One region of the Bradyrhizobium lablabi genome, then DNA from elsewhere that is predicted to be linked to it. Evidence: predicted binding sites of a transcription regulator. Region 1 holds the regulator's gene; each other region holds the start of a gene.
The links. Region 1 encodes PhoB, which activates phosphate uptake and scavenging genes when phosphate is short. Its sites were predicted from a motif close to TGTCATNNANCTGTCAT; they were not measured.
Positions count from the first base shown of each region.

Region 2: B5526_RS02130 (DUF47 domain-containing protein) is a predicted target of PhoB. The motif match lies at 3,754-3,770, and genes of this name have one in related genera.
Region 3: B5526_RS01755 (RNA degradosome polyphosphate kinase) is a predicted target of PhoB. The motif match lies at 5,171-5,187, and genes of this name have one in related genera.

Region 1 is NZ_LT670844.1:4,813,041-4,823,660, forward strand. It holds gene B5526_RS22355 (OmpA family protein) at 1-486, shown strand, start outside; gene B5526_RS22360 (hypothetical protein) at 490-786, shown strand; gene B5526_RS22370 (lysylphosphatidylglycerol synthase domain-containing protein) at 1,194-2,249, shown strand; gene B5526_RS22375 (ATP-binding protein) at 2,286-3,587, shown strand; gene pstS (phosphate ABC transporter substrate-binding protein PstS) at 3,730-4,740, shown strand; gene pstC (phosphate ABC transporter permease subunit PstC) at 4,916-5,905, shown strand; gene pstA (phosphate ABC transporter permease PstA) at 5,910-6,755, shown strand; gene pstB (phosphate ABC transporter ATP-binding protein PstB) at 6,752-7,573, shown strand; gene phoU (phosphate signaling complex protein PhoU) at 7,584-8,300, shown strand; gene phoB (phosphate regulon transcriptional regulator PhoB) at 8,478-9,182, shown strand; gene B5526_RS22410 (GcrA family cell cycle regulator) at 9,406-9,915, opposite strand; gene B5526_RS22415 (aspartate aminotransferase family protein) at 10,362-10,620, shown strand, end outside.
Region 2 is NZ_LT670844.1:446,147-456,766, reverse strand. It holds gene B5526_RS02150 (ABC transporter ATP-binding protein) at 1-486, shown strand, start outside; gene B5526_RS02145 (ABC transporter substrate-binding protein) at 521-1,744, shown strand; gene B5526_RS02140 (branched-chain amino acid ABC transporter permease) at 1,824-2,687, shown strand; gene B5526_RS02135 (branched-chain amino acid ABC transporter permease) at 2,689-3,657, shown strand; gene B5526_RS02130 (DUF47 domain-containing protein) at 3,814-4,458, shown strand; gene B5526_RS02125 (inorganic phosphate transporter) at 4,473-5,486, shown strand; gene B5526_RS02120 (peptide chain release factor 3) at 5,584-7,203, shown strand; gene B5526_RS02115 (crotonase/enoyl-CoA hydratase family protein) at 7,480-8,205, shown strand; gene B5526_RS02110 (TetR/AcrR family transcriptional regulator) at 8,264-8,821, shown strand; gene B5526_RS02105 (hypothetical protein) at 8,953-9,516, shown strand; gene B5526_RS02100 (NnrU family protein) at 9,741-10,325, shown strand; gene panB (3-methyl-2-oxobutanoate hydroxymethyltransferase) at 10,328-10,620, shown strand, end outside.
Region 3 is NZ_LT670844.1:369,258-379,877, reverse strand. It holds gene B5526_RS01765 (IS3 family transposase) at 1-503, shown strand, start outside; gene ppx (exopolyphosphatase) at 1,362-2,864, opposite strand; gene B5526_RS01755 (RNA degradosome polyphosphate kinase) at 2,877-5,096, opposite strand; gene B5526_RS01750 (DnaA ATPase domain-containing protein) at 5,238-5,915, opposite strand; gene B5526_RS01745 (CDP-alcohol phosphatidyltransferase family protein) at 5,967-6,509, opposite strand; gene purM (phosphoribosylformylglycinamidine cyclo-ligase) at 6,669-7,742, shown strand; gene purN (phosphoribosylglycinamide formyltransferase) at 7,747-8,400, shown strand; gene B5526_RS01730 (cold-shock protein) at 8,534-8,737, opposite strand; gene B5526_RS01725 (autotransporter outer membrane beta-barrel domain-containing protein) at 9,109-10,293, shown strand; gene B5526_RS01720 (LysR family transcriptional regulator) at 10,318-10,620, opposite strand, start outside.

The DNA.
Region 1 (10,620 bases):
TCGGGCGATGCGTTTTATGACGCGGCGGCGGCCCAGATCCGCGGCGGTTTGCCGAAGGAATTTCCGCAGGGCTTTCAGCTCAAGGCCGACATTTCGGTCAAGCCGGCTTCCGCGCCGGTCGATCCCACCGTCTGCCAGCAGTTGTTTTCGGAAGTCCTGGCGAAGGGGAAAATCCGCTTCGAGTCCGGCCGCGGCACCATCGATCCGGATTCGGCGGGCCTGCTCGACCGCCTGACCGAGATCGCGCTGCGCTGCCCGACCGCCGATATCGAGATTGCCGGCCACACCGACGCCGATGGCGAGGACGCCTTCAACCAGGCGCTGTCGGAGAAGCGCGCGCAGGCGGTGATGGATTATCTCATCAAGGCCGGCCTGCCCGCGAGCCGGTTCACCGCGACCGGCTACGGCTCGACCCAGCCGGTCGCCACCAACGATACCGACGAAGGCAAGGCGCAAAACCGCCGCATCGATTTTCTGGTGAGGTAAAGCATGGCCTATCTCGTGACATTTCATTGGGGCTGGCTGTTGGCCTCGCTGTTGCTGGGGCTGGCCATGGGCTGGATCGCGGTGGTGCAACGCGGAGAGGGCCTGTCGAAGCGGACCTCGCGCTGGCTCGCGCTGTTGGTCGCAGCCCTGGTCGCGGCGGCGCTGGCGCGCATCGTCCCCGGCCGCCCCGGCTATTGGCTCGATCTTGGGCTATTGATGTTTGCGCCGTATCTGTTCGGCTGCGCGGTGGGGTCGTGGCTGCGCGACTGGGCGATTTCGCGCCCCAAGGCGGCGGCATGAAGGCCTGCCTGCAGCAAAAGGCCGCAGGAAAGGGCGACGATCTGGCAAAAATTCGATGGCGTGAACAGTTGTTCGGCGAGGCGCGAGGGGCGCGACCCCTGATTTTCGGATTGTGCCCGCCAGCCTCGAGCGTCCGATATCACGAAAACTTCACCACCGCGTGCGCAGGGTTGCAGCGGCGGGATTCCGCACTTCCGGGGCAGTGCAGCAAAACTGTGCATTCCGGTACCGCGAACTCCGCCTAATATTCCGCCTAATATATTGAAGGAGCGTGTTTTATTCACACCAAGCGAATTCCACTCCGGCGCAAAACACGCTACCACATCGCTCCGGGGAGCAGATGTGGCGCCGGCGGCGGTAACGTTCGCCGGGACGCCGAAATCGTGGGATCGTAATTCGAGGTCTAGATGCTGGAAGCAATACGCAGGGCGATCTCGTTGCTGCGCCAGAAGCAAATCCTGCACAAGCTGGGTGTTGTGATCAGCGTCACGGTGATCGGTATCGCGTGCTACGTGCTTTACCACATGCTCCGCCACATCAATGCCAATGAGGTGATCGAGGCCATCAAGAGCACCGAGCCCCATCAGATCGTGCTCGCCGCGCTGTTCGTGGCCGCCGGTTATTTTACCCTCACATTTTACGACCTGTTCGCGGTCCGCGCCATCGGCCGCGCCGATATTCCCTACCGCGTCAACGCGCTCGCCGCCTTCACCAGCTATTCGATCGGCCACAATGTCGGCGCCAGCGTCTTTACCGGCGGCGCGGTGCGCTATCGCATCTATTCCGCGTGGGGGCTGAACGCGATCGATGTCGCCAAGATCTGCTTCCTCGCCGGCCTGACGTTCTGGCTCGGCAACGCCGCGGTGCTCGGACTGGGGATCGCCTTTCATCCGGAAGCCGCCGCCGCGATCGACCAGCTGCCGCCCTGGTTCAACCGCATGGCGGCCTTTGCGATCATCGTTGGCCTCGTGGCCTATGTGGTCTGGGTCTGGATGCAGCCGCGGGCGGTCGGCCGCGGGCCGTGGACCGTGGTGCTGCCGGGCGGTCCGCTGACGCTGTTGCAGATCGTCATCGGCATCGTCGATTTGGGCTTTTGCGCGCTCGCCATGTATGTGCTGGTGCCGGATGAGCCCAATCTCGGCTTCGTCGTGGTCGCCGTCATCTTCGTCTCGGCGACGCTATTGGGCTTCGCCAGCCACTCCCCCGGGGGGCTCGGGGTGTTCGACGCCGCCATGCTGGTCGGGTTGTGGCAGATGGACCGGGAAGACCTGCTGGCGGGGATGCTGCTGTTTCGGGTCCTCTATTATCTTGCGCCATTTGTCATATCTGTAATCTTGCTGACGTTTCGGGAGGTTATACTCGGTGCGCGAATAAAGCGCCTGCGTCAGGCGACGCCAGGCCTCGATGCCCAGCCGGCACACGAAGCCGCCTATGTGAGAGAGCGTCGGGATACCGGCGCCTGACGATTGAGGCCTTGAAACGGGAAGCGAGTCGCCCCGATGGCAATTGACGATTCTTCCTCGCCTTACTTTTTTGCGCCGTGGCCGGACCGGTTGCGGCACTCGGCGATCATTCTGCTCGCGGCCGGTCTCGCGCTCGCCGTGCTGGTCACGTTCGGCGAATTGTCGCCGGTCGTCGCCGGCACGGTTTTCGTCTGCATCGCCGCCGCGGCGCTGGTGCCGTGGCGGCTGCACAACGCGGTCACCTCCCGCGAAGACGTGCGCGGCGTCAACCCGGTGGAAACCGCAGCGGTCAGCGCGGTCGTCGCCGGCATGCCGGACCCGGCCGTGCTGCTCGACCGCGCCGGCCGCGTCATCCACCTCAATGCGGCCGCAGCCCAGCTTGCGCCGGCGCTGCGCAAGAACGAACTCGCCCAGTTCGCGCTGCGCTCGCCCGAAATCATCACGGCGCTGCGCGAAGCCATCGCGACCACGGAAAGCCGCCGTGCCACCTATCTCGATCACGTGCCGGTCGACCGCTGGATGGAATTGATCATCACGCCGGTGCCGGTGCCGACCGTGTTCGGCGGCACCGACAAATGCATGCTGATGACGTTCCACGATCAGACGCCGCTGCGCCGGGTCGAGGAAATGCGCGCCGACTTCGTCGCCAATGCCAGCCATGAATTGCGCACGCCCCTGGCGGCGCTGTCGGGTTTCATCGATACGCTGCAGGGCCCGGCCAAGGACGATGCGCGGGCGCGCGAGCGCTTTCTCGGCATCATGCACACCCAGGCGACGCGGATGGCGCGGCTGATCGACGATCTGTTGTCGCTGTCGCGGGTCGAATTGTCGGCCCATGTCCGCCCCGATACGCTGGTCGATATCGTCCCGATCATCCGCCAGGTCGCCGACGGGCTGGAGCCCTTAGCGCGGGAACGCCAGGTCACGGTCGATATCGATCTGCCGGATACGCCGGCGCCGATCGCCGGCGACCGCGAGGAATTGCTGCGGCTGTTCGAAAACCTGATCGAGAACGCGCTGAAATACGGCGCCTCCGGCGGCAAGGTGATCGTCTCGCTGGTCGCGGCGGCCTCCGGCGAAGGCGCCCCCGAAATCCGCGTCCTGGTACGCGATTTCGGTCCCGGGATTGCGCCGGAACATCTGCCGCGGCTGACCGAGCGGTTCTATCGGGTCGATGTCGGCGACAGCCGCGCGCAGGGTGGAACCGGGCTCGGATTATCGCTGGTTAAACATATTCTTAACCGCCATCGCGGCCGTCTTTTGATCGAAAGCGTGCCCAAAAACGGCGCTACTTTTACCGCCTGTTTTCCCCAGCCAAAAACCGCGGTTGTAGCCTAAAGTCTAGTTATTCCAATTGCTTAGGCCTGTCATCCAGTCGTCATCAAACCTTCGTAAAAGCGGCATTGACCGCTCTTAAACGGACCGGCGTGAGCGCATTCGGGCGCGCCATAGCGCTTCGCTCATCAGATGGAGACCAGCAATGAATCTCATGAAAGCTATCGTCGCTGCCGGCCTGGTCGCCGCATCGACGTCGGCCTTCGCCGCCGACATCACCGGAGCGGGCGCGACGTTCCCGTTCCCGATCTATTCGAAATGGGCCGATGCCTACAAGAAGGAAACCGGTAACGGTCTGAACTATCAGTCGATCGGTTCCGGCGGCGGCATCAAGCAGATCGAAGCCAAGACCGTGACGTTCGGCGCGACCGACATGCCGCTCAAGGTCGAGCAGCTCGACAAGGATGGCCTGGTACAGTGGCCGATGGTGATGGGCGCGATCGTTCCTGTGGTCAATCTCGAGGGCGTGAAGCCCGGCGAAATGGTGTTCGACGGCGATACGCTCGCCAACATCTATCTCGGCAAGATCACCAAATGGGACGATCCGGCGATCAAGAAGCTCAATCCGAATGTGAAGCTGCCGAGCGAGGCGATCACGGTGGTGCGCCGCTCCGACGGGTCGGGCACGACCTTCAACTTCACCGACTATCTCTCCAAGGTGAGCGCCGACTGGAAGTCCAAGGTCGGTTCCGGCACCGCGGTTGAATGGCCGGCCGGCGTCGGCGCCAAGGGCAACGAAGGCGTCTCCGGCAACATCGGTCAGACCAAGAACTCGATCGGTTACGTCGAGTACGCCTACGCCAAGCAGAACAAGCTGACCTATACGGCGATGGTGAACAAGGCCGGCAAGACGGTGCAGCCCACGGTCGAGGCGTTCCAGGCGGCGGCTTCGAACGCCGACTGGACCAAGGCTCCCGGCTATTACGTGATCCTCACCGATCAGCCGGGCGAAAAGTCGTGGCCGATCACGGCATCGACCTTCATCCTGATGCACAAGGACCCGGCTGATAAGGCCGCATCCGCCGAAGCCGTGAAGTTCTTCAAATGGGCTTTCATGAACGGCGGCAAAATGGCCGAGGAACTCGATTACATTCCGATGCCGGAGCCGGTGGTCAAGCTGATCGAAAAGACCTGGTCGTCCGATATCAAGAGCTGACCGGTAAGCCTCGCGGTGCGGTGCACCGCTGCTCCGCGAGAAGCCGGGACCCGCGCGTAGCTTTTAAAAAATTCCCCCGGATCGGCAAGCGCGTTGCTGGCGCGCACCGCCGATCCGGGACATAAGGCGGGTCAAGTGAACAAGTAGAAAGTCACAGGGGATTGGCGTGGCAGACATGGCCGTTCAGAGCGATGTAATCGAAGCCACCGGGCCTTACGATCGCGCCAAGGCGCTCGGCGCCTTCAAAGCCGGCGACGTCACCTTTTACTGGATTACCCGTCTCTGTGCGATTTCGGTGCTGCTCATCCTCGGCGGCATCATTCTCTCCTTGATCGTCGGCGCCTGGCCGGCGATGAAGGAATATGGCTTCGCGTTCCTGTGGACGCAGCGCTGGGCGCCGTCGGCCGATCCTCCGGTGCTCGGCGCGCTCGGCCCGATGTACGGCACGCTGGTGACCTCGTTCATCGCGATGCTGATCGCCATTCCGGTCGGGCTCGGCATCGCGATCTTCCTGACCGAGCTCTGCCCGCAATGGCTGCGCCGCCCGATCGGCATCGCGATCGAACTGCTCGCCGGAATCCCATCGATCATCTACGGCATGTGGGGCTTCTTCGTGCTCGGCCCGTTCCTGGCCTACACGTTCCAGCCGTTCATGATTAAGGTGTTCGACGGCATCCCCATCCTGGGATCGATTTTCGCAGGCCCCCCGTCCTACCTCAGCCTGTTCAACGCAGCGCTGATTCTCGCGATCATGGTGCTGCCGTTCATCACCGCGATCTCGGTCGACGTGTTCAAGACCGTGCCGCCGGTTCTCAAAGAGGCCGCCTACGGCGTCGGCTGCACCACCTGGGAAGTCGTCCGCAACGTGGTCATTCCCTACACCCGCGTCGGCGTCATCGGCGGCGTCATGCTGGCGCTCGGCCGCGCGCTCGGCGAGACCATGGCGGTGACCTTCATCATCGGCAATTCCTTCCGCATCTCCTCGTCGATCTTCGCGCCGGGCACCACGATCTCGGCGGCGATCGCATCCGAGTTTGCCGAAAGCGACGGCCTGCATCAATCCGGCCTGATCCTGCTCGGCCTGTTGTTGTTCGTGTTGACGTTCTTCGTGCTGGCCGCGGCGCGGATGATGCTGCAGCATCTGGAAACGAAAGCCGGGAACTAAGCTCATGAACCCGATTTACGTCCGCCGGCGCCGCACCGACATCGTCATCCGAGCCCTTTGCTTCGGCGCCGCTCTGTTCGGCGTTACCTGGCTGGCATTGATCCTGTTCACGCTGTTGTTCAACGGTTTCGCCGGGCTGAGCGTTCAGTTGTTCACCGAGAATACCCCGCCGCCGGGCTCCACCGAAGGCGGGCTCCTGAACGCCATCACAGGCTCCATCATCATGACGGTGATCGGGGTCGGCATCGGCGCGCCGCTCGGCCTGTTCGCCGGCACTTATCTCGCCGAATACGGCCGCAACGACCGCCTGACTTCGGTGATCCGCTTCATCAACGACATTCTCCTGAGCGCGCCGTCGATCATCATCGGCCTGTTCATCTATGGCGCGGTGGTGGTGCCGATGGGCGGGTTCTCGGCCTTGGCCGGCTCGCTGGCGCTCGCCGTGATCGTCATTCCCGTGGTGCTGCGGACCACCGAGGACATGCTGCTGCTGGTGCCCAATCCGCTGCGCGAAGCGGCCTCCGCGCTTGGGCTGCCGCGCTCGCTCGTGATCAAGCGGATCGCTTATCGTGCCGCCCGATCGGGTCTGATCACCGGCGTGCTGCTGGCGACCGCCCGCGTCGCCGGCGAAACCGCGCCGCTGTTGTTTACCGCGCTCTCCAATCAGTTCTTCAGCCTAAGCCTGACCAAGACGATGGCCAACCTGCCGGTGACCATCAACAACTTCGTGCAGAGCCCCTATGCGTACTGGAAGCAGTTGGCCTGGAGTGGGGCCCTGCTCATCACCCTGACCGTACTCGCCTTGAATATTGGCGCGCGTATTCTTGGCGCCGAGAGGACACCAAAATGAATGACCTGTCTGTATCAGTGAGTGCCGCGAGTGGGTCGGTTCCGGCCGTGGCGTTGCCCGAGGCCCCGGCCAAGGTGACGGCGCGCGGCCTGAACTTTTATTACGGCGAGCACCACGCGCTGAAGAACATCAACCTGACGCTCGGCGCCAATCGCGTCACCGCGTTCATCGGACCGTCCGGCTGCGGCAAATCGACCTTGCTGCGGATCTTCAACCGGATGTACGACCTCTATCCGGGCCAGCGCGCCACCGGCCAGTTGATGCTGGACCAGACCAATATCCTGGATTCCAAGCTCGACCTCAATCTGTTGCGCGCCCGCGTCGGCATGGTGTTCCAGAAGCCGACGCCGTTTCCGATGACGATCTATGAGAACATCGCCTTCGGCATCCGCCTCTACGAGAAAATATCAAAATCCGAGATGGATGGCCGGGTCGAAAAGGCGCTGCGCGGCGGCGCTTTGTGGAACGAGGTCAAGGACAAGCTGAACGCCTCGGGCTTAAGCCTGTCCGGCGGCCAGCAGCAGCGGCTTTGCATCGCCCGCACCGTTGCGGTGCGGCCCGAGGTGATCCTGTTCGACGAGCCCTGCTCGGCGCTCGATCCGATCTCGACCGCCAAGGTCGAGGAACTGATCCAGGAACTGGCGGAAGATTACACGATCGCTATCGTCACCCACAACATGCAGCAGGCCGCGCGCGTCTCCGACAAGACCGCGTTCATGTATCTCGGCGAGCTGATCGAGTTCGACGAGACCAACAAGATCTTCACCTCGCCCAGCGATCGACGCACCCAGGACTACATCACCGGCCGGTTCGGCTGAGGAGAGCAATATGGCTTCTGAACATACCGCCAAGGCGTTCGACAGCGACCTGCAGGAATTGACCCGGCTGGTCGCGGAGATGGGCGGACTTGCCGAGCGCATGATCGTCGAATCCGTCGATGCGCTGATCCGCCGCGACGTCGCGCTCGGCCAACGCGTCGTCGCCGCCGACGCCGAAATCGACAACCTGCAGCGGGTGATCGAGGAACGCGCGGTACTGACGATCGCGCGGCGCCAGCCGATGGCGGTCGATTTGCGCGAGATCGTCGGCGCGATGCGGGTCGCGACCGATCTCGAGCGGATCGGCGACCTCGCCAAGAACATGGGCAAGCGGGTCGCCGCGCTGGAGAGCGATTTCCAGCCGCTCAAACTGATCCGCGGGCTCGAGCACATGACCGACCTGGTGCAGTCGCAGGTCAAATCCGTGCTCGACGCCTATGCGGCGCACGATCTGCCCGCGGCGATGTCGGTGTGGAAGGGCGACGAGGAAGTCGACGCCATCTGCACCTCGCTGTTCCGCGAGCTCCTGACCTACATGATGGAAGATCCGCGCAACATCTCGTTCTGCATCCATCTGATGTTCTGCGCCAAGAACATCGAGCGGATCGGCGATCACGCCACCAATATCGCGGAAACCGTGTTCTACATGATCGAGGGTCAGCAGATCCTCGACAAGCGCCCGAAGGGCGACATGACGACCTTTGCCACGACAGTACCTGGAAATTAGAACGCAGCGTTTTCGAGCGAACTAGATCCGGTTCGCGTGAAGAAAACGCGTCAAACCAAGAGTAGCGTTTTCGAGCGAAGTGCATCTGGTTAGCGTGAAGAAAACGCGTCAAACCAAACGAAGCGTTTTTTGAGCACGTGAACAAAACGCGTCAAACAAAAGAGAAGGCTGGGCATAATGAGCGCGCGCATTCTGGTGGTGGAAGACGAGGAAGCTCTGACCACGCTGTTGCGTTACAACCTCGACGCCGAAGGCTATGATGTAGAGACAGTCGGCCGTGGCGACGATGCCGACACCAGGCTGAAGGAACGCGTTCCCGACCTGATCGTGCTCGATTGGATGCTGCCGGGCCTGTCCGGCATCGAATTGTGCCGCCGCTTGCGGGCGCGGCCGGAGACGCGGTCGCTGCCGATCATCATGCTGACCGCGCGCGGGGAGGAAAGCGAACGGGTCCGGGGGCTTGCCACCGGCGCCGACGATTACATCGTCAAGCCGTTTTCGGTGCCGGAATTATTGGCGCGGGTGAAGGGCCTGTTGCGCCGCGCCAGCCCCGAACGGCTCGCCACCGTGTTAAGTTACGGCGACATCGAGCTCGACCGCGAGAAACGCCGCGTCGCCCGCTCGGGCCGGCCGATCGATCTCGGCCCGACCGAGTATCGCCTCCTGGAATTCTTCCTCGAGCATCCGGGGAGGGTGTTCAGCCGCGAGCAATTGCTCGATTCAGTCTGGGGCCGCGACATCTATATCGACGAGCGCACCGTCGACGTGCATATCGGGCGCTTGCGCAAACTGCTCAACCCCGGCCGCGAGCAGGACCCGATCCGCACCGTCCGCGGCGCCGGCTACGCGCTGGATGACCGGTTCGCGAAAGCGGCGGAGTAAGCGGCCTCGCATGCTGTCGCCAGCGGCGACTTCCTTACCTCTCCCCGTTCTTTACGGGGAGAGGTCGAAATTCGCGCGGAGCGGGAATTTCGGGTGAGGGGCGAGGCACGGCGCTTCATTCATCACGAACGTTCGAAGACGACGATAGAGCCCCTCACCCCAACCCTCTCCCCGCAAGGGCGGGGCGAGGGAGCAGACTTAGCGCGTTGTCTGCACGCGCCCTTTACCGCGCCGGCTTCGGCGGCTGGCGGCGGCGGTCGCCTGCCGGCTGATAGGCGATCCGCGAGTGGTGCGCGCAATAGGGCAGGCTCGAGAGCGCCTTGCCGCCGCAGAAGAAGAATTCCGCGCTGGCCGGGTCGCCGATCGGCCAGTGGCAGGTGGCCTCGTTCAATTCCAGCAGCGACAGCCGCTGGCTGATCGGCACCACGTTGTCGAAGGCGATCGGATCGGCCTCGAGCTCGACCTCGAACGCATGCGCCAGCGCCGTGTTGCCGCGCGAGACCGGACGCGCTACCCGCATCATGTGCTGGGCGGGGCGGGCTTTGCGCGGACGCGGCGCCGCCGAGGCGGGGCTCTTGGCGCGGCCGGAAAGCCCCAGCCGGTGCACTTTGCCGATCACGGCATTGCGCGTCACATTTCCAAGCTCGGCGGCAATCTGGCTGGCCGAAAGCCCGGACTCCCAGAGTTTCTTCAGTTGCTCGACGCGATCGTCAGACCAGGTCAATACCGTCATCGCACTCTTTCCTTCGCGTCGCGCCGGCCGATCTTGGGGCAGCGCTGCGGTGCCAATCTGTCAAAAATCCCAGCCGGCAGAATCCCTTAGCCCTCGCCGGGCGCGGAAAGCGCGCCCGAACGTGTACGCCGAACACTTAGGACTTAGGATCAGAACTGCCGCACGAGATGTCGTACCCGACGTCCCAGAAGCTACAATATGGCGTGACTCCGGCGCAAGAGTCCGCGTGGGTGCGTCCACATGTTCCGTCAGCTAAGCATTGCAATGCGCCCTTTCCGCGACACCGGAAGAATACGGGGGCGACCGGTTGACACAGTTCGCCGCGGGCATAGAATGCTTGCCACGTGCCGCCCCGAAAAGGCGGCACGTTTTGTTTTCCGTCTGGCGGTCGATGCGATCGCGCCAATGCGCGCACCGCGGCCGGGCCTAACTTTCAAGTGATTGCCATGACCCAGAGCGCCACGTCGCATCTGCTTCCCGTTTTCGCCAGGGCCGATCTCGGTTTCGAGCGCGGCGAAGGGTGTTGGCTGACCGCCACCAATGGCGAGCGCTATCTCGATTTCACGAGCGGCGTCGCGGTCAACGCGCTCGGCCATTGCCACCCGCATCTGGTCGCAGCACTCCAGGAGCAGGCGACAAAACTCTGGCACATGTCGAACCTGTTCAAGAGCCCGGACGGCGAGCGGCTCGCCGCGCGGCTGTGCG
Region 2 (10,620 bases), 3.5 Mb from region 1:
TCGGACCGCATCGCGCGGATGGGCATCGCCTTTTGCCCGGAGGAGCGCGGCATTTTCGCCAGCCTCGATGTCCGCGAAAACCTCCTGTTGCCGCCGATCGTGCGCCCGGGCGGGCTGTCGCTGGACCAGATTTTCGATCTGTTTCCCAATCTGAAAGAGCGGCTCAACAGCCAGGGCACCAAATTGTCGGGCGGCGAGCAGCAGATGCTGGCGATCGCGCGGATCCTGCGGACCGGCGCGCGGTTTCTGATGTTGGACGAGCCGACCGAAGGGCTTGCGCCCGTCATCATTCAGCAGATCGGCCACACCATCGCGCGGCTGAAGAAAGAAGGCTTTACCATCCTTCTGGTCGAACAGAATTTCCGCTTCGCCTCGACGGTCGCTGACCGCTACTACATCGTCGAGCATGGCAAGATCATCGATGGCTTTGCCAATTCGGAGCTATCGGCCAACATGGACAAGCTTCACACCTATCTCGGTGTCTGAAGAACAACGAGAAGAATCCGAAGAGGAAACCAATATGAAAACTAACATTGCCGCATCATTGTTACTCAGCAGCGCGCTGATCCTTGCCTCGGCAAGTTTCGCGGCCGCGCAGGACAAAACCGTCAAGATCGGCGCGCTCTCCGATCAATCCGGGCTTTACGCCGACCTCGCCGGCCCGGGCTCGACGCTGGCTGCCCAGATGGCGGCCGAGGATTCCGGTCTGACCGCCAAGGGCTGGAAGATCGACGTCATCTCCGGCGATCACCAGAACAAGCCCGACATCGGCACCGCGATTGCGCGGCAGTGGTTCGACGTCGACAAGGTCGACGTCATCGTCGACGTGCCGAACTCGGGTGTCGCGCTTGCCGTCAACAACATCATCAAGGAGAAGAACGGCGTCTACATCAACTCGGGCGCCGCGACCTCCGATCTCACCAACGCGCAGTGCTCGCCGAACACCGTGCACTGGACCTACGACACCTACATGCTCGCCCATGCCACCGGGCAGGCTCTGGTGAAGGCCGGCGGCGATACCTGGTTCTTCCTCACCGCCGACTACGCCTTCGGCGCCGCGCTCGAGCGCGACACCACCGCGGTCATCCTGGCCAATGGCGGCAAGGTGGTCGGCGGCGTCAAGCATCCCCTGAATACTTCTGACTTCTCCTCGTTCCTGCTGCAGGCGCAGTCGTCGAAGGCCAAGATCATCGGTCTTGCCAATGCCGGCGGCGATACCACGAACTCGATCAAGCAGGCGGCCGAATTCGGCATCGTCAAGGGCGGCCAAAAGCTCGCGGCGCTTCTCTTGTTCATCACCGACGTCAAGGCGATCGGACTGGAGACCGCGCAAGGCCTGAACTTCACCGAGACCTTTTATTGGGACCTCAACGACAAAACCCGGGAATTTTCCAAGAAGTTCGCCGCGCGCATGAAGAACGGCGCGCCGCCGTCCATGGTGCAAGCCGGCGTCTATGCCGGGCTGATCCACTATTTCAAGGCGCTCGACGCGCTCGGTGGCAATCCGCACGATGGCGCCAAGGTCGTGGAGAAAATGAAGTCGATTCCGACCGACGATCCCCTGTTCGGCAAGGGCGAGATCGAGCCCAACGGCCGCACCATCCATTCGGCCTACCTGTTCGAGGTGAAGAAGCCCTCGGAATCCAAGGCGCCCTGGGATTTTTACAAGCTGGTCGGAACCGTTCCCGGCGACCAGGCCTTCACGCCGCTTTCGGAAAGCAAGTGCCCGCTGCTGAAGAAGTAACTGCGTTGGCCCGCCGGCCTTGCGCCGGTGGGCTCCGTTTCCGTGTTACCATTTGATTTTGGTTGCGAAAGATCGATCGATGCAGGCTCTCTACGCACAGCTTCTGGTGGGACTGATCAACGGCTCGTTCTACGCGCTGCTCAGTCTCGGGCTTGCCGTGATCTTCGGCATGCTCAACATCATCAATTTCGCTCACGGCGCGCTCTACATGATGGGCGCGTTCTGCGCCTATTTCCTCTTGAACGTCGCGGGCATCGGATATTGGCCGGCGCTGATCCTGGCGCCGATCGTGGTCGGCATTTTCGGAATGATCCTGGAACGGACCATGCTGCAATGGCTGGCCGGCCTCGATCATCTCTACGGGCTGCTGCTGACATTCGGGCTGGCGCTGATCATCCAGGGCGTGTTCCAGAATTACTTCGGCTCATCGGGCTTGCCTTACGCGATCCCCGACGAGCTGAAAGGCGGCATGAATCTCGGCTTCATGTACCTGCCGATCTATCGTGGCTGGGTGGTGATCTTCTCGCTCATCGTCTGTCTTGGAACCTGGTACTTGATCGAACGGACGCGGCTTGGCGCTTACCTTCGCGCCGCCACCGAAAACCCGACGCTGGTGCGCGCCTTCGGCATCAACGTGCCGCGCATGATCACGCTGACTTACGGGCTTGGCGTCGGTCTCGCGGCGCTCGCCGGCGTATTGTCGGCGCCGATCAATCAGGTGCGGCCGCTGATGGGCGAAAATGTCATCATCGTGGTGTTCGCGGTGGTGGTGATCGGCGGCATGGGTTCGATCATGGGATCGATCGTCACCGGCTTCGCGCTCGGCGTGATCGAGGGACTGACCAAGTACTTCTATCCGGAGGCCTCCAACACCGTGGTATTCGTCCTGATGGTGCTGGTGTTGCTGGTGAAGCCTACAGGACTTACCGGACGGGCGGCTTGATATGACGGCGATGACCGACGATACAATCCCGGTGACACCGCGCACCATCCGCGACGAGATGATCGCGTTCGGCATCATGACGGCGCTGTTGATGGCCGTGCCGGTGAGCGGCATCTACCCGTTCTTCGTCATGCAGGCGCTGTGCTTTGCGCTGCTGGCGTGTGCCTTCAACCTTTTGATCGGCTACGGCGGATTATTGTCGTTCGGTCACGCGATGTTTCTGGGCACCGCGGGCTATGTCTCGGCGCACGCATTGAAGGTCTGGGGCTTGTCCCCCGAACTTGGAATTCTGGCCGGCACCGCTGCTGCCGCAGCGCTTGGCGTCATCACCGGCGTCGTCGCGATCCGCCGCCAGGGCATCTATTTCGCGATGATCACGCTCGCGCTATCGCAGCTTTTGTATTTCATCTATGTGCAGGTGCCGTTCACCCATGGCGAGGACGGTATCCAGGGCGTTCCGCAGGGTTACCTGTTCGGAATTTTCAACCTCGCCAACCCGACGATCCTTTACTACGTCGTTCTCGCTGGCTTCCTGTTCGGCTTTTTGGTGATCTTCCGTACCATCAACTCGCCGTTCGGCGAGGTGCTGAAAGCTATTCGTGAGAACGAGCCTCGCGCGATCTCGCTCGGCTACAAGACCGATCAGTACAAGCTGCTAGCTTATATCCTGTCGGGAACGCTGGCAGGATTGGCCGGCGCGCTGAAGGTGTTCGTCGCGCAAAATGCATCATTGACGGACGTTGAAGTGGCGATGTCCGGGCAAATCGTGCTGATGACGCTGGTCGGCGGGCTCGGCACCGTGTTCGGACCGGTGGTCGGGGCTTTTGTCATTATCGCCATGCAGCAGTACCTAGCAGGGTTCGGCCAATGGGTGACGGTGATCCAGGGCGCGATCTTCGTGATCTGCGTGCTGACATTCCGCCGCGGCGTGATCGGCGAGATCGCGCATTATTTCCGCCGCTCGCTTTGAGCGGAACGAAATCCAGAGCATTTTCTTGCCCTTATAAAGCAGTGGATGACCGGTTTCGCGGGCCGTGTGCGGCGCGCTTTCCCGCCGGAATGGTTTATGACAGTTATGTGACAGGCGATTCCGGCCGGCCATTTCCGCTGACAATGGACATTTCAGATGCTGCGTTGGTTCCGCGCTTTTCTCCCGAGGGAGGAACGGTTTTTCGACCTGTTCGCCCGCCATGCCGAGACCGTGCTGCAGGGCGCGCTGGCGTTGCAGGAGATGCTGCGCGGCGGCGATGAGACGCCGGTGTTCTGCCAGCGCGTCAACCAGTACGAGAACGACGCCGACAGCATCACCCGCGAGGTGCTCACCGCGGTACGGCGGACGTTCATCACCCCGTTCGACCGCGGCGATATCAAGAACCTGATCACCTCGATGGACGACGCCATCGACCAGATGCAGCAGACCGCGAAAGCCGTCATCCTGTTCGAGGTCCGCACTTTCGAGCCGCCGATGCGGGAAATGGGTACGCTACTGGTCGAATGCGCCAATCTCGTCGGCCGCGCGCTGCCGCTCTTGAAATCGATCGGCAACAACGTCTCGATGCTGACCGCGATCACCGAGGAATTGACCAAGCTCGAAGGGCGCGTCGACGATCTCCACGACATCGGGCTGAAGGAGCTCTTCCTCAAGCACCGCAACGCCAACACGATGGATTACATCGTCGGCGCCGAGATCTACGACCATCTCGAGAAAGTCGCCGATCGTTTCGATGACGTTGCCAATGAGATCAACTCAATCGTGATCGAACAGGTATAGGGCAGGGCCGCGCAGTGGACGCCACGCTTGGTCTTCCGATACTGGCCGGATTGATCGCGGTCGCGCTCATGTTCGACTTCCTCAACGGATTGCACGACGCCGCCAATTCGATTGCGACGATCGTGTCGACCCGGGTGTTGCGGCCGCAATACGCCGTGTTCTGGGCGGCGTTCTTCAACTTCGTCGCCTTTGCCGTGTTCGGGCTCAATGTCGCGCACACCATCGGCACCGGGATCGTCGAGCCGAGCGTAATTGATACGCAAGTGATCTTCGCCGCCCTGGTCGGCGCCATCGTCTGGAACCTGATCACCTGGGGTTTGGGCATCCCATCCTCCAGTTCGCACGCCCTGATCGGCGGACTGGTCGGCGGCGGCATGGCAAAGGCCGGGCTTTCGGCCGCGGTCTGGAGCGGGCTCACCAAAACCCTGCTCGCGATCGTGCTGTCGCCGCTGCTCGGATTTGTGCTGGCGCTGGTGCTGGTCGTGATCGTGTCCTGGGCCTCGGTGCGCTCGACGCCGTTCGCGGTCGATCGCGCCTTCCGCATCCTGCAATTCGTCTCGGCATCGCTATATTCGCTCGGCCATGGCGGCAACGACGCGCAGAAGACCATGGGCATCATCGCGGTGCTGCTTTATTCGCAAGGCTATCTCGGCACCGAATTTTTCGTGCCGTTCTGGGTGGTGTTGTCCTGCCAAGCGGCAATGGCGCTGGGCACGTTGATGGGCGGCTGGCGGATCGTCCGCACCATGGGCCTGCGCATCACAAAACTGACGCCGATGCAGGGATTTTGCGCCGAGACCGGCGGCGCGGCGACACTGTTCATCGCGACCTGGCTCGGAGTTCCGGTCTCGACCACCCATACCATCACCGGCGCCATCGTCGGTGTCGGCGCTGCGCGGCGGGCCTCGGCGGTGCGCTGGAACGTCGCGAGCACGATCGTCTATGCCTGGGTGATCACGATCCCCGCGTCTGCCGGCATCGCGGCGCTGGCCTATTGGGTGGTGTCGCTGGTGTCCAAAGTGCCCTGACAAGCTCCCTGATTGGCGTTCGTCCGCGCCATTCCTATATGTAACAGGCCGAAAACTCCCTTGATCCAGCCACCTTTCCCTGCCAAACGCTGCCGCCATGTCCGACCTCGCCATCGCAACCGAATCACCGTCCCGCTCGCCGCTTGCCCAGGAAGTGGCGCGGCGCCGGACCTTTGCGATCATCTCCCATCCCGACGCCGGCAAGACCACGTTGACCGAAAAGCTCTTGCTGTTCGGCGGCGCCATCAATCTCGCAGGCCAGGTCAAGGCCAAGGGCGAGCGCCGCAACACCCGTTCCGACTGGATGAAGATCGAGCGCGAGCGCGGCATCTCGGTCGTCACCTCGGTGATGACCTTCGAGTTCGAGGGCCTCGTGTTCAATTTGCTCGACACGCCGGGCCACGAGGACTTTTCCGAAGACACCTATCGGACGCTGACCGCGGTCGATTCCGCCGTGATGGTGATCGATGCCGCCAAGGGCATCGAGGCGCGAACGCGAAAGCTGTTCGAGGTGTGTCGTCTGCGCGATATCCCGATTATCACCTTCATCAACAAGATGGACCGCGAGAGCCGTGACACGTTTGATCTCCTGGATGAGATCGAAAAGACGCTGGCGCTCGACACTACGCCGATGACCTGGCCGGTCGGCCGCGGCCGCGATTTCCTCGGCACCTATGATGTCGTGAGCGGCGGCGTGCGCCTGCTCGAGGGCGGCGGCGCCAAAACAGGCGCGGCGCAACAGATCGACATTTCCGAACTTGCCGGCCGCAATGCCAACCTTGACGTCGCCGCGGTCAAGGATGAACTGGCGCTGGTATCCGAAGCCTGCAAGCCGTTCGAACTCGCTGCGTTTCGCGAGGGCCATTTGACGCCGGTCTATTTCGGTAGCGCGCTGCGCAACTTTGGCGTCGGCGATCTCCTGGAAGGCCTCGGCCGCTTCGCGCCGCCGCCGCGCGCGCAGGACTCCAACCTGCGCAAGGTCGAGGCCGCGGAGCCGCGCATGAGCGCGTTCGTGTTCAAGATCCAGGCCAATATGGACCCGAACCACCGCGACCGCATTGCGTTCGCGCGGCTGTGCTCGGGCAAACTCGCCCGCGGCATGAAGGCAAAGCTGGTGCGCACCGGCAAGAACATGTCGCTCTCGAGCCCGCAATTCTTCTTCGCGCAGGACCGCGCCCTGGCCGATGAGGCGTTTGCCGGCGACGTCGTCGGCATTCCCAATCACGGCACGTTGCGGATCGGCGACACCCTGACCGAAGGCGAGGACCTAACCTTTGTGGGCGTTCCCAGTTTTGCCCCGGAGATCGTCCGCCGCGTCCGGCTCACCGACGCGATGAAGGCGAAGAAACTGAAAGAAGCCTTGCAGCAGATGTCGGAGGAGGGCGTGGTGCAGGTTTTCCGCCCGCGCGACGGCGCGCCCGCGCTGGTCGGCGTGGTCGGCCCGCTGCAGCTCGACGTGCTGAAAGCCCGGCTCGACGCCGAATATTCGCTTCCCGTGGAATTCGAGGTCTCGGAATTTCAGCTGGCGCGCTGGATTTCATCCGACGACCGCAAGAAACTCGACGCCTTCATCGCCGCCAACGGCTCCGGCGTCGCCGACGACGTCGATGGCGATCCGGTGTTCCTGGCCAAGAACGAATTTTACCTCGGCTACACCAAAGAACGCGCCGAGGGCATCAATTTTTCCAGCATCAAGGACGTGAAGAGGAAGGCGTGAGCGGGCCGGTGGGTCGATGCCTCGCGCCAGTCTCTCAATTCGTCATGGCCGGGCTTGACCCGGCCATCCGCGTCTTTGTCACCAAGAAAGCAAGCAAGCAAGACGTGGATCACCGGGACAAGCCCGGTGATGACGCCAAATATGTGGTGGCATTCCCGCGACACCCATGCGCGCCGCGGATGCCTCATGCGGCTGCTCTCCCGGAAAAGCTCCTTGAACCTGCCGCTCAACCAGTAAAGTATCCAATGGATGCTTTTATCAATCGAGGAGCCCGCAATGCCAGATCTCGTCACCTATTCCCGTTCCGGCCCCGTCGGCACCATCGTGATGGACGACGGCAAGGCCAATGTGATGTCGCTGAAAATGCTGAACGCGCTGCATGCCGCGTTCGACCAGGCCGAACGGGACAAGACGGTCGCGATCCTGAAAGCGCGCGGAAAGCATTTTTCTGGCGGGTTCGATCTCAACGTATTCGCCAAGGGCAGCGCCGAGGAGCAATATCTGATGGTCAAGGCCGGTGCGGAGCTCGCGCTGCGCATCCTGTCGTTTCCGACGCCCGTGGTCGCGGCCTGCCAGGGCAACGCGTTCCCGATGGGGGCGTTCCTGATCATGTCCTGCGATCACCGCATTGCCGCCGAGGGCGACTACCGGATCGGCATGAACGAGGTCGCGATCGGGCTCACGGTGCCGCGTTTTGCCATCGAGATCGCCCGGCAGCGGCTGACGCCGGCCTATTTCAGCCGGGTTGTGATGACCGCGGAGATGTTCGGTCCAATGGAAGCGGTCACCGCCGGCTTCTTCGACCGCGTCGTTCCGGCCGACGAGCTCGAGCGCAGCGCGGAGGAGGCGGCCCGGGCGCTAAGCACGCTCAACATGCCGGCCCACGCTGCCACCAAGGCACGGGCGCGCGGCGCTGTGATAAAAATGATCCGCGCCATGATCGACGAGGACATCACCCCACAATACGGTGAAGACCGGGTGGTGAGCCGCGCGTCGGCTTGAGGGGAGCGGCTGGCGCCGCGGCGGTGGTGTTTTGGCCGCCGCCTTTGTATGAAGGCGCATGAATTCAAAACCGCGCCGGGCCACCTATCGACATGGCAATTTGCAAACAGCGGCCTTGAAGGCCGCCTATGGTCTGGTGGCGAAAGTCGGCCATGAGCGCTTGAGCTTGCGCGAGGTCGCCGACGCCGTCGGCGTCGCGCACCGCTCGCTCTACAACCATTTTGGGGATCGCGAGGCGCTGTTGGATGCGGTCGCGACCGAGGCCTATACGCGGCTCGCAGGCCGGCTGAAGAAAGCACAGACGCCGGAAGACTACACCGCGATTTATATCCGCTTCGCGCTCGCCAACCGCGCGATCTTCGCGCTGATGGCGAGCCGGCCGCACGCCACCATGAAGTACAATCCGCCACTGCAGACCGCCGTGCACAAAGTCATCACCGAGGCGATGCGGATTTTCTGTGCCGATATCGAAACGCCGGCGGCGCGGCGGCGCGCGGTGATGAAGATCTATATCACGCTCTATGGCGGCATCTCGCTTTATGCCGCCGGCGTGCTCGACCAGCCCAGCGAAAAGGCGCTGATCGCGGAACTTTCAGCGATGAACGCGGGGATGTGAACGCCGCCGGCCTTGATGCCGTCGGGCCGGCGCATCATTTTAACAACATCAATTTGGGTTGTGGGCCTTTTGGGACTGGTTTCATGCTGCCGCGCATTGTCATCTGCCTCATCATTGCTATTGCAGCCACAATGGCCGCCGCAACCGCCGAGGCCCGGCCGCGGCATCAGATCAATCCCATACCGTTCTCCCATTCGCCCTGCAGCGTGCTGGATGGACGGCCGTGCACGCCCTACTTCTGCAGCGTGTTCAATCACGGGCCCTGCATTCCCGAGATCGATTATCCCTATGGGGAAAACCTGCAGCTCACGGTTCAAAGCGTGCCGCCGCAAAACGATGCAGATAAGTACAAAAAGCCCGACCACGATCTCAACACCATCGGCGATCTCTTTGCGGCACTGCGGTCCTGCTGGACACCGCCGCCGGCCGACGCCGCGCGGGAGGGCATGCAGATGTCGGTCCGCTTCAGTTTCAAGCGTTCCGGTGAGATGATCGGGACGCCGCGCATGACGTACTTCACCGAGGGCGCCTCACCAGACACCCGCGCCACCTACCTGAAGGCGATCAATGCATCGCTCGATGCCTGTACGCCGATGAAATTTACCGGCGACCTCGGCGGCGCGCTGGCCGGCCGGCCGATCGCGATCCGCTATGTCGACAATCGCGAATTGGGCAAGCAATCCGGAACGCCGTGAACAAAGCCGTCATTCCGGGGCGCGCGTGAAACGCGCGAACCCGGAATCTCGAGATTGGCTTGCGTGCCTCCAATTTCGAGATTCCGGGTCTGGCCCTTCGGGCCATCCCGGAATGACGGCGGTTAGAACGGATAGCTTGCGCGCATTTTGGCGCATTGCACTTTAAGCCCTTAAAGTGATACCCGAAGCAGACAAAAAGCCGGCCCTGCAGCGGAGGAAACATCATGGGTCTAGCGGTGATGATCCTGGGCCTGGTGCTGTTCTTCGGCGTCCACACGCTCACGACAAGGCGCGAACAGCGCGCGCGGCTGATCGCGCAATGGGGCGAGGGTCCCTACAAGATCGGCTACGCGCTGGTTTCGCTCGCGGGCCTCGCGCTGATCGTCTGGGGTTTTGCCCATTATCGCGCAGCCGAGCGGATCGACCTCTGGTATCCGCCGAGATGGCTCAAGCACGTCACCGTGGCCCTGATGCTGCCGGCCGTCATTCTGGTCGTGGCCGCCTATATCCGCGGCCGCATCTACACGGTCGTAAAACATCCGCTGCTGTCGGGGGTAAAATTGTGGGCGGCGGCGCATTTGCTGGCCAATGGCGATCTCGGCGGCATCATCCTGTTCGGCTCGTTCCTGGGCTGGGCGGTGTTCGACCGCATCTCGCTGAAACGTCGGACCGATGCGGGCGGGCCGCCAATTCCGGTGGGCGGTCCCGTCAACGATCTGATCGCAATAGCCGTCGGGATCGTCGCCTATCTGGCGCTGGCGTTTGCGTTCCATCCCGTCGTGATCGGCGTTCCCGTCGTCGGAGGATAAAAATGTCTGTCCAATCCACCATCAAGCGCAAGACCGCGCCCGATATCCGCGCCCGCAAGAATGGCGAGCCGATCGTGATGCTGACGTCGTATCACGCCCATACCGCGGCATTGGTCGACCGCCATTGCGACGTCATTCTGGTCGGCGATTCCTTAGGGAATGTGATGCACGGTTTTGAGACCACGGTGCCGGTGACGCTCGACATGATGATCCTGCAGGGCCGCGCCGTCATGCGCGGCTCGCAGCATGCGCTGGTCGTGGTCGACATGCCCTTCGGCTCGTATGAGGCCTCGAA
Region 3 (10,620 bases), 3.5 Mb from region 1:
CGCCTGATCAAATCTGGGTCGCCGACATCACTTATGTGCATCTCGCCAGAGCCTTCGCCTATCTCGCCGTCATTCTCGACGCCTTCTCGCGCAAGGCCGTGGGCTGGGCTTTTGAGAACACGCTCGATGCCTCACTCGCCATCGCCGCGCTGGAGACAGCCATCGATGCCCGAAAGCCGCAACCCGGCAGCCTGATCCATCACTCCGATCGCGGGGTGCAATACGCCTCCATCGCCTATCGCCAACGGCTGGCCGATCGCGACATCACCATCAGCATGAGCAGACCGGGCAATCCCTTCGACAACGCCAAGGCCGAGAGCTTCATGAAGACGCTGAAGACCGAAGAGATCGACGGCAAGGCCTTCGCCGACCTCAGTGACGCCCGCCGCCGAATCAATAGCTTCATCGCAGAAGTCTACAACAAGGACCGGTTGCACTCGGCGCTCGGGTACCAATCGCCCCTTGAGTTCGAAACCGCGTTCGCGCAAAACAAACCACGATAACGCATCATGGCAACCGCACTGTCACAGAAATTATCGTGTCTCGTTCCAGGGGTGCAGTCCAGTGCACTTAATTCAACTCACGGTTCGGCCATAGCGGGGAAAGAGCGAACGTAGCGCCATCGATCGCCCGACGGGCAAATCAGCGATGCCATTTGACCTCAATTCCGGCTTTCACAGCAATTTCAATTGAGCAAAAATTCTCCTTTCGGATCAAGCTGATTTGCCCTGTCCAGTCCTCCCTGCAAAAAGAAATTTGTTCTCGTTTGCCCCAAAACACTTTTACAACTGCGCCGTCTCGTTCCTCTCGAGGGGCGTATCGCGATCGTCACGGACGCGGGGCGGGATGCGGTGGACGCAGCAGCGCTATTGACGAACAGCGCTTAAGCGGACGGCGAAGTCGTGTGGTCCTGACACCCCGACGCTGGTGTCAAGTTCGTGGAAGTCACTTCCACGGATGACGGTGGCAAAAGAGCCCGGTCGCCGGGGAGAGCACGAAGTAAGCCGTAAACCATCGTGCAGGGAAGGCCGGATTGCCTCCGCTGAACCTGTATGCTCGTGTGCGTCTTCTATATTGCATTTTGCACGCGAGACCGCGGGTGCAGCGCGCATCCGGCTTTCCCTGCGCCCTCTACTTTCCAGGAGGGTGAAAGATGAGGCAAACCTCGGGCGCATTGCGCCGCGGGAATGCGAAACTGTTTCCAGTCGTCATTGCGAGGAGCACTTGCGACGAAGCAATCCAGCTTCCTGTTTCGCGGCGCCAAAGCTGGATTGCTTCGCTGCGCTCGCAATGACGATGTCAAAACCTTGCGCATCGTGGCTGTTTGAAAATTGAATCAGAGAAAATTGCGCTGGACTGGCCTAGCGCCTTTCGATCGACCCGGAGCGGCCGACCAGCCGCGCCAGCTGCTTGAAGCGGCTGCCGACGCGGTCGGCGACGATATCGACCATCCGGTGCTCGAACACCAGCATCAGCTTGCGGCCCTGGGTTCGGAAGTGGGTCGCCGGCAACACGCCCGGCCGCGCCGCCGATATCAGATGGGCGACGCGGAACGCGGCGCCGAGCAGGCGCGCACGCTCGATCATGGCCGGCAGCACCAACTCACGAATGATAGCCGGCGGTTCGTTCTGTTCGCTCAAGCCCGCATAACGGTAGAACACCGACAATGCGACAAACGCCCGGCCTTGATGGCTGATCGAGCCGAAATTGCCATTGATGATGAGACTGAGCGTTTCCTCGCCGCGGTGATCGGGATGTACCCGCCAGCCGATATCCGACAACAGGCAAGCGACATGGCGCAGGCGGCGATCCTCGTCGGTTTCCCGCAAATGCACGACCCGCACCAGGCGATCGGTCCATTCCGTCAATTCCTGGGCATGACGCGCGGATCGCGACAACAGTCCGTTGAGCTCTTGAACGGCGCCAAACAATCCGTCCTTGGCGCGCTCGGCCGGCGGCAGCTTCTCGTAGAGCAGGCCTTCACGTACGCCGAAGGTCGAAAACACAATGGTTTTCGGCTTCGCGACCCGGATGATTTGTTCGAGAACGAGGGCAGCGTAGGCCAATAGCGGCCGCCGCGCATCGGCAACGACCTCGATATTGGCCAACATATTCGCCGTTACCAGGCGCCGCAGGCGCTGCGCGAAATCGAGTGCGTCCTGGGCCGGTATCGAATAGCCATGCATCACTCGCAGCGGGTATTCGCTCTGGATGATGTGGATGCGCGCCAGCGCGCGCCACGTTCCACCGACCGCGTAGAACACACGGCCGCGGCCGGCCGAGAGCTGGGCAACATCGGAAAGCTCGGTTTTGACGATGCGCTCGGCGCGCTTCAAGGATTTGTGCGACAGATCCTGCAGCGCGAGGCTTCCGAGCGGCAACGTGACGCCGCTATGAACCCGGTTGCCGCGAACGTCGACCAGTTCCAGCGAACCGCCGCCGAGATCGCCGACGATCCCGTCCGGCTTGTGAATGCCGGAGATGACGCCGAAGGCGGATAATTTCGCTTCGCGCGGACCCGAGAGGATTTCTATTTTGACGCCGCAGATGCGTTCGGCCTTGGCAATGAAATCCGGGCCGTTGGTGGCATCGCGGCACGCGGCGGTGGCGATCGCGTAGACCCGGCCGACTTTCATCACTTTGCACAGCGCGCGAAACCGCCGCAGCGACGTCAACGCCTTGGCGACGGCGTCGGGCGCCAATAGCCCGGTGGTCTGCACCTCTCGTCCGAGACCGCACAGGGTTTTTTCGTTGAACAGCGTGACCAGGCTTCGCGTCAACGATTCGTAGACGACGAGACGCACCGAGTTCGAGCCGATGTCGATGACCGCGACGCTCGATGCGCGTTTGCGCGGCCCCTTCACCGGAAAGACCCCTTATGATGATGCCTGACGCTCGGTGGACGATTGCTGACGCTCGGTACGGCGCGTGAGCCGGCGCGGCGAAGATTCCTTAAGCGACTTTCCACGGCCGGACAGACTCGGATTCGTCATGAAGTAATTATGCAGGTTGAAAGACTCCTCGCCCTTCGCGGCCTTCATACGCGTTGACGATCCGTCCGGCAACAATTGCCAGCTCTGCTCGGTATCCTTCAGGTTAGCGACCATGATCTGCTCGAGAACCTGCTGATGCACCGTGGGATTTTGCAGCGGACAGAGGATTTCGACCCGGCGATCGAGGTTGCGCGGCATCATGTCGGCGGACGAGATATACACAGCAGCTTTTGCGCCGGGCAGGCCCTGTCCCATGCCGAAGCAGTAGATTCGGCCATGCTCGAGGAAACGGCCGATGATCGATTTGACGCGGATATTCTCCGAAAGCCCTGATATGCCCGGACGCAGGCAACAGATGCCGCGCACCACCAGCTCGATCGATACGCCCGCCTGCGAGGCTTGGTAGAGTGCGTCGATGATGTCGGGGTCGACCAGCGAGTTCATCTTCATCCAGATCGCCGCGGGCCTGCCGTGACGGGCGTGGTTGGTCTCGCCGTGAATATGTTCGAGCATGCGCTTGCGCAGGGTCAGCGGCGATACCGCCATCTTCTCGATGTCGCTCGGTTCGGCGTAGCCGGTGATGTAGTTGAAGACCCGCGCGGCGTCGCGGCCGATGATCGGGTCGGAGGTGAAATAGGACAAATCAGTGTAGATACGCGCGGTCACCGGATGATAGTTCCCCGTGCCGGTATGGACATAGGTCGTGAGACTGCCGCCCTCGCGGCGCACGATCAGCGACAGCTTGGCATGGGTCTTCAGTTCGATGAACCCGTACACGACCTGGACGCCGGCGCGTTCGAGGTCGCGGGCCCAGCGGATGTTGGCTTCCTCATCGAACCGCGCCTTGAGCTCGATCAGCGCGGTTACCGACTTTCCGGCTTCCGCGGCCTCCGCGAGCGCGCGGACGATCGGCGAGTTGTTCGAGGTGCGATAAAGCGTCTGCTTGATGGCGACGACGTCGGGATCGCGGGCGGCCTGTTGCAGGAATTGCACGACGACGTCGAACGATTCATAGGGATGATGGACGATCAGGTCCTTTTGCCGGATCGCGGCGAAAATATCGCCGCCATGGTCGCGCACGCGTTCCGGATGGCGGGGGACGTAGGGCGCGAATTCGAGATCGGGGCGGTCGAGCCGGGTCAGTTGCGACAATTCGTTCATCGCCAGCACGCCGTCGACCAGCAACACCTCGTCGTCGGCGGTGGAAAGTGCGTGCTGCACGAAGGCGCGCAGTTCATCCGGCATGTTGGCTTCGATCTCGAGCCGGATCACCGATCCGCGCCGCCGCCGCTTCAACGCGGTTTCAAACAGCCGCACCAGATCTTCGGCCTCTTCCTCGATTTCGAGTTCGGAATCCCGGATGATGCGGAAGGCGCCCTGGCCTTTGACGACATAGCCAGGGAACAGCCGGCCGATGAACAGGCCGGTGGCCTGCTCCAGCGTAATCAGGCGCACGGTCGCGTCCTTGCCGGCGGGCAGGCGGATGAAGCGATCGATCTTGCCGGGCATACGAATGAGCGCGTTCATCGGCTTGCCGTCGGCGACCCGCGCCAGGTGCAGCGCGATGGTAAATCCGAGGCTCGGGATAAACGGGAAGGGATGCGCTGGATCGATGGCAAGCGGCGTCAGCAATGGAAAAATGTTGTGGAGGAAATGATCCTCGATCCAGCCTCGCTCGGTCTTGGTGACATCGCGGCCGTCGACAAGAACGATGCCCACTTCGGCCAGGATGCCGCGCAGGTCGCGCCAGATCGCCTGTTGGTCGTTGGCGAGCTTTGAAACCGTCTCGTTGATCAGAACCAGCTGTTCGGACGGGGTCAGCCCGTCTGGGCTGCGCTCGGCAATGCCCTCGCGCACCTGGGCCTTGATGCCGGCGACGCGGACCATGAAGAACTCATCAAGGTTATTGGCGGAAATCGACAGGAATCGCACCCGTTCAAGCGCGGGATGGCCGGGATTGACCGACTCCTCGAGCACCCGGCGATTGAAATGCAGCCAGGAAAGCTCGCGATTGATGAAGCGTTCGGGGCTTGCAGCAATCGTCGGGCTAGCCTCGGCTTCCGCTTCTTTTTCTTTAATTACAATGGCTTGCGCGGATTCCATCAAGGTTTGATCCATTCCCAAATCAGGCCGCGCCGCCATTTTAGCCAAGTCGGCGCAAAGCATGTGTTATCGCGATGACGTTTCGATGACATTGATGTTCCCACAAGCCGCGCCGTCAAGATGCGCCTCGGCCGTCACAAATCAGGCATTGCGCAATAATTCAGCCGCCAGCGCCCGGGTGACCGGCCGGCCGAGCCGCAAGGCTTCGCTGTCGAGCAGTTCGACCGCCTGCCGTACGGCCGCGTAGGACCGCTCGATCCGGGTTGCGAGATAGCTTACCACCGTCTCATCGACAGCCAGTTGACGGTCGGCGCAGAATTTGACGATCAGGGCGCGAAACAACTGGTCGTCGGGCGGCAGCAGCGACACCGTCGGAACCGCGCGCAGCCGTGACCGCAGATCGCGCAGCTCGATTTGGAGCGCGGACGGCGGCACCCGCGCGGTGATCAGAACGAAGGCTTCGTCTTCCCGCGCCAGGTTCATCAGGTGAAAGAGCGCCCGCTCGTCGACATCAGGCGATTTCAAGTCTTCCACCACCAGCGCCCCGGTCGCCAGCGCGCCCGGCACCGCGGTTGCGGTCAGCGCATGGGCGGATATCGACCGCGCGCCGGCCTGCTCGGCCCAGATCGCCGCCAGATGGCTCTTGCCGGAGCCCTCCGGTCCGACCAGCAGCATGATCGGGCTTGGCCAGTCCGGCCAACCGTCAACCAGCGCCAGGCCGGCAGCATTGGCCGGTCCTTCGAGGAAATTGTCGCGGGTGAGGCTTTCCGCGTGCGGCAGCGCAAATGCCAGTTGACGAGGTTCGACGCGGCCTGCCACGCGGTTGCTCCATACCGGGATCTCGGCGATCCAACTTGCTTCGATCGCGCTCTAGCTGGCTTCGATCGTGCTCATGTGCCGCACCCACTCCACGAGATAGAGAGAGACGGAGACCAAAGTAAAGACCGTTACAAAGCCCATCAGGATCAGATCATACGGCCTCGGCTGGAAGCCGAAGCCGAGCGCGGCCAGCACCAATGCCGCGAATGCCACCTGCGCCACGGTATTGAGTTTTGACACCATCAACGGCTTCATCGGGATCGGCTTGCCGAACAACCATGACACAATCACGGCGCTCACGATCATGATATCGCGCGAGACCACGAGGATGACGATCCAGCGCGGCACCGCGCCCCAGATACCAAGCGCCACGTAGATCGAGACCAGAAGCGCCTTGTCGGCCAAGGGATCGAGCAGGGCGCCTAACTCGCTCGCCATGTTGAAACGCTTGGCGAGGAAGCCGTCCACGGCGTCGCTGACGCCGGCGATGACGAAGATCGCGAACGCGATTTCCATCTGGCTGGAGGCGATCGCCCAGACGATGATCGGCACCAGGAGGATGCGGCCCAGCGTAATGATATTCGGAATACTCAACTCGGTCGCTTCCCGGCTCCCGGCCTTGTTTTTTACGAAGGTCCGGCTCTTTGCAGGCTGAACCGGTTCCTGTCTACATAGTACACGGGCATACCGCTTGCGAGCCATTGCGCATCCGCGGAATCCGACGTAACCAGCCGGCATTATCTGGGACAGGCCATGATCGACCGCAAAAACGGGCTCACTTACGCGGATTCGGGTGTCGACATCGATGCGGGTAATCGGCTGGTCGACCTGATCAAGCCGATGGTCCGTGCTACCGCCCGCGCCGGGGCCGACGCCGAAATCGGCGGGTTCGGCGGGCTGTTCGATCTCAAGGCCGCGGGCTTCAAAGACCCGGTCCTGGTCGCCGCCACGGATGGCGTCGGCACCAAGGTCAAGATCGCGATCGAGACCGGCCTGCACGGCGGCATCGGCATCGACCTGGTGGCGATGTCGGTCAACGACCTGGTGGTGCAGGGCGCGGAGCCGCTGTTCTTTCTGGACTATTTTGCATGCGGCAGGCTCGATCCGGAGGCGGCGGCGGCGATCGTCGCAGGGGTCGCGGAAGGCTGCCGCGAATCCGGCTGCGCGCTGATTGGCGGCGAAACCGCCGAAATGCCCGGCCTCTACAGGGATGGCGACTACGACCTCGGGGGGTTTGCGGTCGGCGCGGCCGAACGCGGCACGCTGTTGCCGCGGCCCGATATTGCGGTCGGGGACGCCGTGCTCGGCCTTGCCTCGTCGGGCCTTCACTCCAACGGTTTTTCCCTGGTCCGCAAGATCGTCGAACGATCCGGCCTCGGCTTAGACGCGCCCGCGCCGTTCTCCCCGGTCATGACATTGGGCGGCGCGCTGCTGACGCCGACGCGGCTCTATGTGAGGTCATGCCTGCGCGCGATTCGCGAGAGCGGCGCGGTCAAGGGGCTCGCCCACATCACCGGCGGCGGTTTCACCGACAATATTCCGCGCGTGCTGCCGAAGCATCTCGGCGTCGGCATCGATCTGGCGAGGCTTCCAGTGCTGCCGGTGTTCAAATGGCTGGCGGAGCAGGGCGGCATCGCCGAACTCGAATTGCTGCGCACCTTCAATTGCGGCATCGGCATGATCGCGATCGTGAAAGCGGATGCGATCGAACAGGTCACCGCGATTCTTGCCGAGGGCGGCGAGAGCGTTACGCTTCTCGGCGAGGTGATCCCCGCCGAGGGCGAGCACCGCGTGGTCTATAACGGTCATCTCGATCTGGCATGGTGAGTCCATGAAGCGCCGTGTCGCCATCCTGATTTCCGGGCGCGGATCGAACATGTCCGCATTGATCGAGGCGGCAAGCGAAGTGGATTTCCCGGCCGAGATCGTCGTGGTGATCTCCAACCGCTCCGACGCTTTGGGCCTCGAAAAGGCCAGGACTAGCGGAATTCCGACGCTCACGATCGAGAGCAAGCCGTTCGGCAAGGATCGCGCGGCGTTCGAGGCCGTGCTGCAGACGACGCTCGATCAGCACAAGATCGACCTGATTTGCCTCGCCGGTTTCATGCGGCTGTTCACCGCCGGATTCGTGCAGCGCTGGTATGGCAGGATGCTCAACATTCATCCCTCATTGCTGCCGTCATTTCCCGGTCTCGAACCGCAGGCGCAGGCGCTGCGCGCAGGGGTAAAGATTTCGGGAGCGACCGTGCATTTTGTCATTCCGGAAACCGACGCCGGCCCGATTCTGATGCAGGGCGCGGTCGCGGTGCGCGATGACGATACGCCGGAGACGCTGGCGGCGCGGATTCTTGCGGTCGAACACCGCATCTATCCCGAAGCGCTACGGCTGGTCGCGGCTGATCAGATCCGGCTTGACGGCGATATATGCAAAGCCGCAGGCGGCAAGGGTTCCGACGCCATCTTGATTTCGCCCGCGGCAAGCTGAGGCGTCGGGCAAGGAGCGTGAGCGGCGGATGCTCGGTTAGCCGTCAATGGTTCGAAAAAATTAGCTTAAAAATAAGAATCCCCCGGCATAGGCCGGGGGTACATCAGGATTGCTTGCGCGGATCGTGACGAAGTTAGGTGACCTTCAGATTTTCCGCGGAGCTCTTGCCGCGATTTTCCACAAGGTCATATTCGATTACCTGATTCTCGTTGAGGGTTGAGAGCCCCGCACGCTCGACCGCCGAGATATGGACGAACACGTCCTTATCGCCGGCCATCGGCTTGATGAACCCATAACCCTTGGTCGGGTTGAACCACTTGACGGTGCCTTTTTGCATCGCCTGTCTCCTGGTCTAGACGTAAAAAAGACGCGGCCACGCTGTTCGCGTGCCACGCCACAAGCGGGCTTGTCTGATGTCTGCTCAATTTCTCAGTCGCGAAACGCACAGTCGATCGGCCTAAATCCGATTGTGCTGCATATTGCAACACGAAATTTGCGCGTTAGCAAGCTTCCGGCGTGTCCTGGGAAGTCTGTTCAAGAATGAGACCGCCGCTTTCCGACCTGTGGCAGCGGAACAACAATGTCCGCTAATCGCCCGCAGCCCGGGACCAAGACCGATTGACCCCCCGCGAGAACTGGGGGCAAATCGGCACCGGCCGACAGGATTTGCATCGTTTCGAGTTGGCGCCGTTTCGGGAAATAGCATTCATGTGCGGCTCATCGCAGCCTTCGCGCGCTAAGGGGACGGGTGCTGGCGGCGGGCTTTCGAGGACCGTTGCGGTCGCGTTTGTCGTCGTTTTGGCAGGTGCCGCGACGTCGCCGCCGGCTCAGGCCCAGATTGCCGTTCTTGTGCCGCCACGACCCCCAGCACCGCCCCCGCCCCCGCCACCCCCGCCGCCGCCGCTGCCTCCGCCACCGGTGCCATCGCGCACCGATGCCAACACCGACCTGTCGGCGGGCGCTGCGCTGACCAATCTCGGCAGCAATTTCCTCGAGCGGCTTGGCGACCAGGCGACCAACGGTTTCGCCCGCGCCGCCCGCAACAATCCCGGCGGCGGCGGCGCCTCCGAGGCAACCGAGGCGCCGCGTTTCCGGACCTGGGGTGAGACCTACGGAATTTCGGCCAGGACCGGCATGCAAGGCGATTTCGCCGGCGACCATCGCCAGACCTGGGGCGGTGTCGCGGGCCTCGGCGCGCGCATCGCACCCGGCGTCAATGTCGGGGTTTCGGTCGACCAAAGCGGCACCGCCATCGACGTTCCGGTTTCGCTGCAGTCGGCAACCCTCGACTTGACCCAGATCGGCTTCAACGCCTCTGTGGACAAGGGTCCGTGGACCTGGGCCGTCGCGCTGGTCCACGGTTTTGGAAAAATCAATTCCAGCCGCGACACCGGGGTGGGCTTCGCGACCGCCGGCTATGACGGCCGTATCGACGGCGCGCTGACCGAACTCAGCTACTACTGGAACATGGACCAGAGCCGGATCGTGCCGAAGGCCGCGTTCGAATATGTGCGCGCCTCGACCGGATCGTTTACGGAGGTCGGCGGACTTGATCCGGTGATGGCGAGCGGTGCGACGGCGGAGCGTTCGCGGATCCTGCTCGGCGCGGAGATCGGGCACTACTTCGTTTTCGATCAGAAGATTTTCGATCTGTCCGCCTACGGCAAGTTCGTCGACAATGTCGCGCAGAATTTCAGTTCGCTCACCGTCAGCCTCGGCACCCAGAGCATCACCCTGCAAGGTATCGGCGAAAGCCGCTACGGCGCGGATGCCGGCGCGTCGGCGTCGCTCTTCCTGAGCAATAGCGCGCGCCTCTACGCCAATTATGACGGCAAGTTCCGCGCCGCGTCGCAGTCGCACCAGGGCACGGTCGGGGTGGAGCTGAAGTGGTGACGCGCGGCCTGCCTCGCCCGACGATCAGAGCAGTTCCTTGGCGCCATTAAACGGGTTGGCAGCGGCATATCCCACCAGCCCGAAATTCTCTCTCGGTCCGGCCATCAGGGGCACGAGGTCGTTTGGGTGAATAAACTCGTCCCGGAAACACGGATACGTTTTGGGATCGAATATCTTCTTGAGCCAATCGATGACGATCTTATGCCGATCCGAGTTGCGAAATTCCTTGTGATAGGTAAGCCAAAGTTCGGCATGATGACTAAAGCCCATATCGACCGCGACCAGCGGCGCCCCTAAGGCGATCGACGAAGTTGGCAGGAAACCAAC